Regions from separate parts of the Streptomyces sp. NBC_01433 genome, predicted to be linked through region 1. Evidence: riboswitches for the same ligand, from Rfam matches in the RefSeq annotation. Region 1 holds a riboswitch; the other holds the start of a gene.
What was found. Region 1 has a riboswitch for glycine ahead of gcvP (aminomethyl-transferring glycine dehydrogenase). Riboswitches for the same ligand answer to the same signal wherever they lie in the genome.
Positions count from the first base shown of each region.

Region 2: another riboswitch for glycine. It lies ahead of gcvT (glycine cleavage system aminomethyltransferase GcvT); the one in region 1 lies ahead of gcvP (aminomethyl-transferring glycine dehydrogenase).

Region 1 covers NZ_JAPEPM010000001.1:5,757,536-5,760,933, reverse strand. The annotation lists gene gcvP (aminomethyl-transferring glycine dehydrogenase) at 1-2,000, opposite strand, end outside; glycine riboswitch at 2,195-2,292, opposite strand; gene OG413_RS25795 (PRC-barrel domain-containing protein) at 2,425-2,796, shown strand; gene OG413_RS25790 (DNA polymerase IV) at 2,718-3,398, opposite strand, start outside.
Region 2 covers NZ_JAPEPM010000001.1:491,559-494,956, reverse strand. The annotation lists gene gcvH (glycine cleavage system protein GcvH) at 1-306, opposite strand, end outside; gene gcvT (glycine cleavage system aminomethyltransferase GcvT) at 407-1,522, opposite strand; glycine riboswitch at 1,679-1,776, opposite strand; gene OG413_RS02105 (AAA family ATPase) at 1,934-2,608, shown strand; gene OG413_RS02100 (enhanced serine sensitivity protein SseB) at 2,816-3,398, shown strand, end outside.

The DNA of each region.
Region 1 (3,398 bases):
GCGGCGACGTGCTCCTCGAAGACGCCGTGCGTCGACGGGTACGTGATCATGAGCACGGCCAGCTCGTCGCGGTGCAGCTCGATCTTGGCGCGCAGGTCCGCGATGTCGACCTCGCCGTCGTCGGCGGTCTTCACCACGACGACCTTCATGCCCGCCATGACGGCGCTCGCGGCATTGGTGCCGTGGGCCGAGGACGGAATGAGACACACCGTGCGCCGGTCGTCGCCGTTGGCCCGGTGGTACGCCCGGACGGCCAGCAGACCGGCGAACTCACCCTGCGAACCCGCGTTGGGCTGGATCGACACGGCGTCGTAGCCGGTGACCTCGGCGAGCCTCTCCTCCAGCTCACGGATGAGGGTGAGGAAGCCCTGCGCCTGCTCGGCGGGGGCGAAGGGGTGCAGCGCGCCGAACTCGGGCCAGGTGATCGACTCCATCTCGGCGGTCGCGTTCAGCTTCATGGTGCAGGAGCCGAGCGGGATCATGCCGCGGTCCAGCGCGTAGTCCCGGTCGGCGAGCTTGCGCAGGTAGCGCAGCATCGCGGTCTCGGAGCGGTGCTGGTGGAAGACCGGGTGGGTGAGGATGTCGTCGTCGCGCAGCAGGGTGTCGGGCAGCGTGTCGGCGGCCGCGGCGTCCAGTGCCTCGATGTCGCCGTCGGCACCGAAGGCGGCCCAGACGGCGGAGACCTGGGTACGGGTCGTGGTCTCGTCGCAGGAGAGGGAGACCAGGTCCGCGTCGACGAGGCGCAGGTTGACCCCGCGCTCGCGGGCGTCGGCGACCACAGCGGCGGCCTTGCCGGGCACCCGCACGGTCAGGGTGTCGAAGAACGCGCCGTGCACGACGTCGGCGCCGGCCCGACGCAGGCCCTCGGCCAGGATCATGGCGTAGCGGTGGGTGCGCCGGGCGATCGTCCGCAGCCCCTCGGGGCCGTGGTAGACGGCGTACATCCCGGCCATGACGGCGAGCAGCACCTGCGCGGTACAGATGTTGCTGGTGGCCTTCTCGCGGCGGATGTGCTGCTCGCGGGTCTGCAGGGCCAGGCGGTACGCCTTGTTGCCGTCGGCGTCGACGGAGACGCCGACGAGGCGGCCGGGCAGGCTGCGGGCGAACTTCTCCCGGACGGCCATGAACCCGGCGTGCGGACCGCCGAAGCCCATCGGCACGCCGAAGCGCTGGGTGGTGCCGACCGCGATGTCCGCGCCCAGCTCGCCGGGCGAGGTGAGCAGGGTGAGCGCCAGCAGGTCGGCGGCCACGGTGACGATCGCACCGAGCTCGTGGGCCTGCTCGATCACGGGCTTGATGTCGCGGACGGCTCCGGAGGCACCGGGGTACTGGAGCAGCACGCCGAAGACGCCGCGTTCCACGAGCTCCGCCGGGATACCGCCGGTGAGGTCGGCGACGACGACCTCGACACCGGTCGGCTCCGCGCGGGTCTCGATCACGGCGACGGTCTGCGGCAGGGTGTCCGCGTCGACCAGGAAGACGCCGTTCTTGACCTTGCCGACACGCCGTGCCAGCGCCATGGCCTCGGCGGCCGCGGTGCCCTCGTCGAGCAGGGAGGCGCCGGAGGTGGGCAGCCCGGTCAGCTCGGCGACCATCGTCTGGAAGTTGAGGAGGGCTTCGAGCCGCCCCTGGGAGATCTCCGGCTGGTACGGCGTGTAGGCCGTGTACCAGGCGGGGTTCTCCATGACGTTGCGCAGGATCACCGGCGGGGTGAACGTGCCGTAGTAGCCGAGCCCGATCATCGGGGCGAGCACCTGGTTGCGGTCGGCGAGCGAGCGCAGTTCGGCCAGTACCTCGGCCTCGGTACGGGCCGACGGAAGCTTCAGGGCCTCCGCGCTCTTGATCACGTCGGGCACCGCGGCGGCGGTGAGCTCGTCGAGCGAGCCGTAGCCGACCTGGGCGAGCATCTTCGCCTGGGCCGCACCATCGGGCCCTATGTGGCGCTGCTCGAACGGAATGCCCTGTTCCAGCTGGGAGAGCGGGGTGCGACGGGGGGTCATGATGGAGGCCTCCTGGTCTGTCACGACCTGCGAGGGGCACCACGGCGTGGGTGCCCGAACGGCCTCCCCCTCTGTCATCTCAACCTGAGAGCTTCACCGGCCCGCCTCACGGCACACCGGCTTTCACCGTCGGTGAGGGAGGGATCCGTCCCGGCACATGCCCGCACGAAACCCGCCCTGCTTTCCAGAGTGACCTCATCCGTGCGGTACGGGGGCCTGAGAGATTCCGGGGAGGATTTGCTCCTTCGGCGCCTCCGGATTCTGCACCGGAGGACTCTCCCGCACGGGGTCAGCAGCCATCTGCCAGCCTACCAGCGGGGTCCGTGCCGGATTTCTCGAGTGGCCAATGCCTGGGATCTGCACTTTTGTAGTGCTTGTGGAGTAGTTGCGACCACCCGAGCAGTTGCGACCAGTGGGAGGCACCGTGCAGACCGACATCGATCCGCGCAGCCTGATCGGCCGCAAGGCATTCGACCGCGAGGGCGCCAAGATCGGAACGGTTGATGAGGTCTATCTGGACGATGCGACCGGAGTCCCGGAGTGGGCGGCCGTGCGCACCGGACTCTTCAGCAGAGACGCCTTCGTCCCCCTGGAACCGAGCGAGCTCGTCGGGGATTCGCTGCGGATTCCCTTCGACCGCGCGTTGATCAAGGACGCGCCCGACTTCGGCGTCGGCCGGCATCTCTCCCCGGAGCAGGAACTGCAGCTCTACCGCCATTACGGGCTGGACTCCCCGCCCACGGAGGAGACCGGGCCGGACCGCGACTTCGGCAAGCTGGCCGGCCAGGAGGAATAGTCGGCGGGGTCCCGCACCAACGGCAGCGGATCGGCCGGACTCAGCTCCGGGTCGTCGACGCGGAACGTACGTACACGGCCGGGTTCGTCGCCCGGCTCCTCGAACCGAACCGTCACCCGGCCCACCCCGCTCCCCTGCACCCAGCCGTGGCCGTGCGTCTCGTGCCGTACGTCGTGTCCGGCCGGCCAGAGCCGGGCGGCGAGCAGCTCGGCGCTCTCCTGCGCCGCTTCCTCCACGGCGGCCCCGGTGTCCATCGTGCCGTCGTCCGCCGCCGTGCTTTCCTGGGCCTCCGCCTCCGCCGCGTGCCGGGCATCGGCGGCCTGCGCGAAGAGATCCTCCTGGGTGAAGTCGGCGAGCCCCGTGACGCCCACTCCCAGGAGCCGTACGCCCCCGGTGGTGTCCACTGCCTCCAGCAGCCTCGCGGCCGCCTCACGCACCACTGTGGGGTCGTCCGTGGGCCCTCTGAGGGTCTCGGAGCGGGTCAGGGTCGAGAAGTCGTACCGGCGCACCTTGAGCACCACCGTGCGCCCGGAGCGCTCCGCCGCCCGCAGCCGCTCCACACACCGGCCCGCCAGCCGCTCCACCTCCGTGCGCACCCGCAC
Region 2 (3,398 bases), 5.3 Mb from region 1:
GAACAGCCAGCCGCCCTCGAAGGGAGCGGAGTTCACCAGCGACGGGTCGTCCACGACGTCCTGGTTCGCCGCGACGACCTCACCCGTGACCGGGGAGTACAGGTCGCTGACCGACTTGGTCGACTCCAGCTCGCCGCAGGTCTCGCCCGCGGTCACCGTGTCGCCGACATCGGGGAGCTGGGCGTAGACGACGTCACCGAGCGCGTTGGCCGCGTACTCGGTGATACCGATCGTGGCCACGCCGTCCTCGACGGCCGACAGCCACTCGTGCTCCTTGCTGTACCGCAGCTGCTGGGGGTTGCTCATGACCTGAATTCTCCTGTACGCGGGGGAGTGCTGATGAACGGTGGTCTTACGGTGTGAGACGCGAATGTGTCACTTCCGGGGCGGTGGAATGCCCCGGATGTCACTTCTCGCGCTTGTAGAACGGCAGCGCGACGACCTCGTAGGGCTCGTGCGTGCCCCGGATGTCCACGCCGACGCCCGCGGTGCCGGGCGTGGCGAAGGCCGCGTCCACGTACGCCATGGCGATCGGCTTGCCCAGGGTGGGCGACGGGGCGCCGGAGGTGACCTCGCCGATCACCTTGCCGTCGGCGACGACCGCGAAACCGGCGCGGGGGACCCGGCGGCCCTCGGCGATCAGGCCGACGAGCTTGCGCGGCGGGGCGGTCTCGGCGCGCTCGGCGGCGGCCGTGAGAGCCTCGCGCCCGACGAAGTCGCCCTCCTTCTCGAACTTCACGACCCGGCCCAGACCCGCGTCGAACGGGGTCAGCGCGGTCGTCAGCTCGTGCCCGTACAGCGGCATGCCCGCCTCCAGGCGCAGCGTGTCGCGGCAGGAGAGCCCGCAGGGGATCAGGCCGTGCGGGGCGCCGGCCTCGGTGAGCGCCCGCCACAGCTGCTCGGCGTGCTCGGGGGCGACGAACAGTTCGAAGCCGTCCTCGCCGGTGTAGCCCGTACGGGCGATGAGCGCGGGCACCCCGGCGACCGTGCCGGGCAGACCCGCGTAGTACTTCAGGCCATCCAGGTCGGCGTCCGTGACGGCCTTCAGGATGGCGGGCGACTGCGGGCCCTGGACGGCGAGCAACGCGTACGCGTCCCGGTCGTCGCGCACCTCGGCGTCGAAGCCGGCCACCCGGTCCCGCAGCGCGTCCAGCACGATCTGGGCGTTGCCCGCGTTGGCGACGACCATGTACTCGCTCTCGCCCAGGCGGTAGACGATCAGGTCGTCCAGGATGCCGCCGTCGCTCCCGACGATCATCGTGTAGCGGGCGCGGCCGGTGCCGACGGTCGCGATGTTGCCGACCAGCGCGAAGCTCAGGAAGGCGGCGGCCTGCGGCCCGGTGACCGTGATCTCGCCCATGTGTGACAGGTCGAAGAGACCGGCCCGGGTGCGTACGGCGTTGTGCTCGTCGCGCTCACTGGCGTACCGCAGCGGCATGTCCCAGCCCGCGAAGTCGGTCATGGTCGCGCCCAGCGAACGGTGCAGGGCGTCGAGGGCTGTGTGACGGGGGGCATTGCTCATGGATTCGGCTCCAGGGCATGACGACAGAGGGCGATCCCTCCCCATCTGTCATCGGAACCTGAGAGGTTCGCCGAAAGGCCCTGAAGGGGTCAGCCCTCGCCGGGTTCGGCTTGCACCTTGGGTGGAGCCGCCGGGCGGCTCGCTTTTCAGATCTGCCTCATCCACGCGGTACGGGGCCTGAGAGATTCAAGGGAGGAACTTGCTCCTTCGGCGCCCGGCACACACAGTGGCCGGAACTCTCCCGCGCGGATTCAAACGGCCGGTATGCAGTTGGCGGGCTCATCATCGCATGCCGTACGGGAGAGTGGGGCGTCCGGTCCCCACCGACTTGGGCGGCGGGCCCAGTTGTGCCGCATTACCTTTTCTTTACACTTCTTGGGCAGGTGTGGGTGACCCGACAGGGGGAGGGCGATGACGTTGCAGCGGTACGCGACGACCGCGGGGGTGGCGCACGGCGCGATGCCCGCGCAGCCGGGCGCACCCGCCCGGGAAATGCTGGGCACGCACGCGCCGGTGGTGCGTGATCTGCGGGACCGGGCCGGGCGCAGCCCGCACAGCCTGGACTTCGCGGCGGGCGATCTGGTGGTGGTCTCCGGGCTGCCCGGCAGCGGAAAGTCGACACTGATCAGGCGGGCCGTGACGGACCGCGCCATCGATTCCCAGGACACCCGGGACACCTGGGCCGGCGCGCTGCCCCGCTTACTCCCGTACGCCCTCTACCGCCCGCTGGTCCGGGCGGCCCACTATCTCGGGCTGTGGCGGGTGCTGCGCTCCGGCGAGTCCGTCGTCGTGCACGACTGCGGTACGCAGGCGTGGGTACGGCGCTGGCTCGCCCGGCATGCCAGGCGCCGGGGCCGCATCCTCCACCTCGTCCTGCTCGACGTCACGCCCGAAGTGGCGCGCGAAGGGCAGCGCGAGCGCGGCCGGGGCGTCTCCGGCTACGCCTTCGCCCGGCACCGGCGCTCGGTCGGCCGGCTGCTGCACGACACGGAGCTGGGTCTGCTGCCCCCGGGGTGTGCCTCGGCGGTGCTGCTGGACCGTGAGGCGGCCGGGGTGCTCGGCCGGATCTCGTTCGCGGACGTGTAGGGGTGGGCGTGCGGAAATGGACGTCCGGGGGCGGGCCGGTCGGAGCAAACGGGCGGAAGCGGATGTTCCGGAGCGGGCGTGCCAGGCCCGTTCGCGGACGCACAGCCCTCGGGCTCCCGGTCGTCCGTCCGGCAGCTGGACGGACGACGTCCCGGGGAGGCTAGGGTTTCCGCCGGAACGCACGGTCGAGAGAGGGACACCGAGCCAGTGGACATTTCGGTACCGGCACAGACGCATCCGCAGCAGGGGTGGCCGGCCAACGAGCTCGAAGACGTGCTCGTCGCCTCGATCGGCGTCCCGGAGGCGGGCGGGCGGCTCGTCGAGGTGCTCGGGCGCAGCGCGGTCTGGGTGCCGCTGCCCAACGGAGGCAGCCCGGAGAGCGCCGACCTCGACCTGCCGATGATGGAGATCGAGGGCGTCGCCTACGTCCCCGTGTTCAGCTCCGAGGCGCAGTTCCTGGCCTGCGTCGGCACCCAGATGTCCTTCACCGTGGCACCCGCCCGCGACTTCGCCCGCGGCCTGCCCCCGCAGGTCGGCATCGCGGTGAACCCCGGCGGCGCCGTCGGTCTGCCGCTGCCGCCGCCCGCCGTCGCCGAGCTCTGCCGGGCCGGCCGCACGCCGCTGGACGGCCCCTCCACCGGAGGCCGGGTCCGGCTGTTCGAGCCGGACTGGCAGCAGGAACCGGTCGACTTCCTCGCCGCGGTCGCCGGTGAGTTCCAGGAGAGCGGCGTCGTGAGCACCGCCCGCCGGGCACTCGCCAGCATCGAGGGCGGCGACCCCGTCCTCTTCA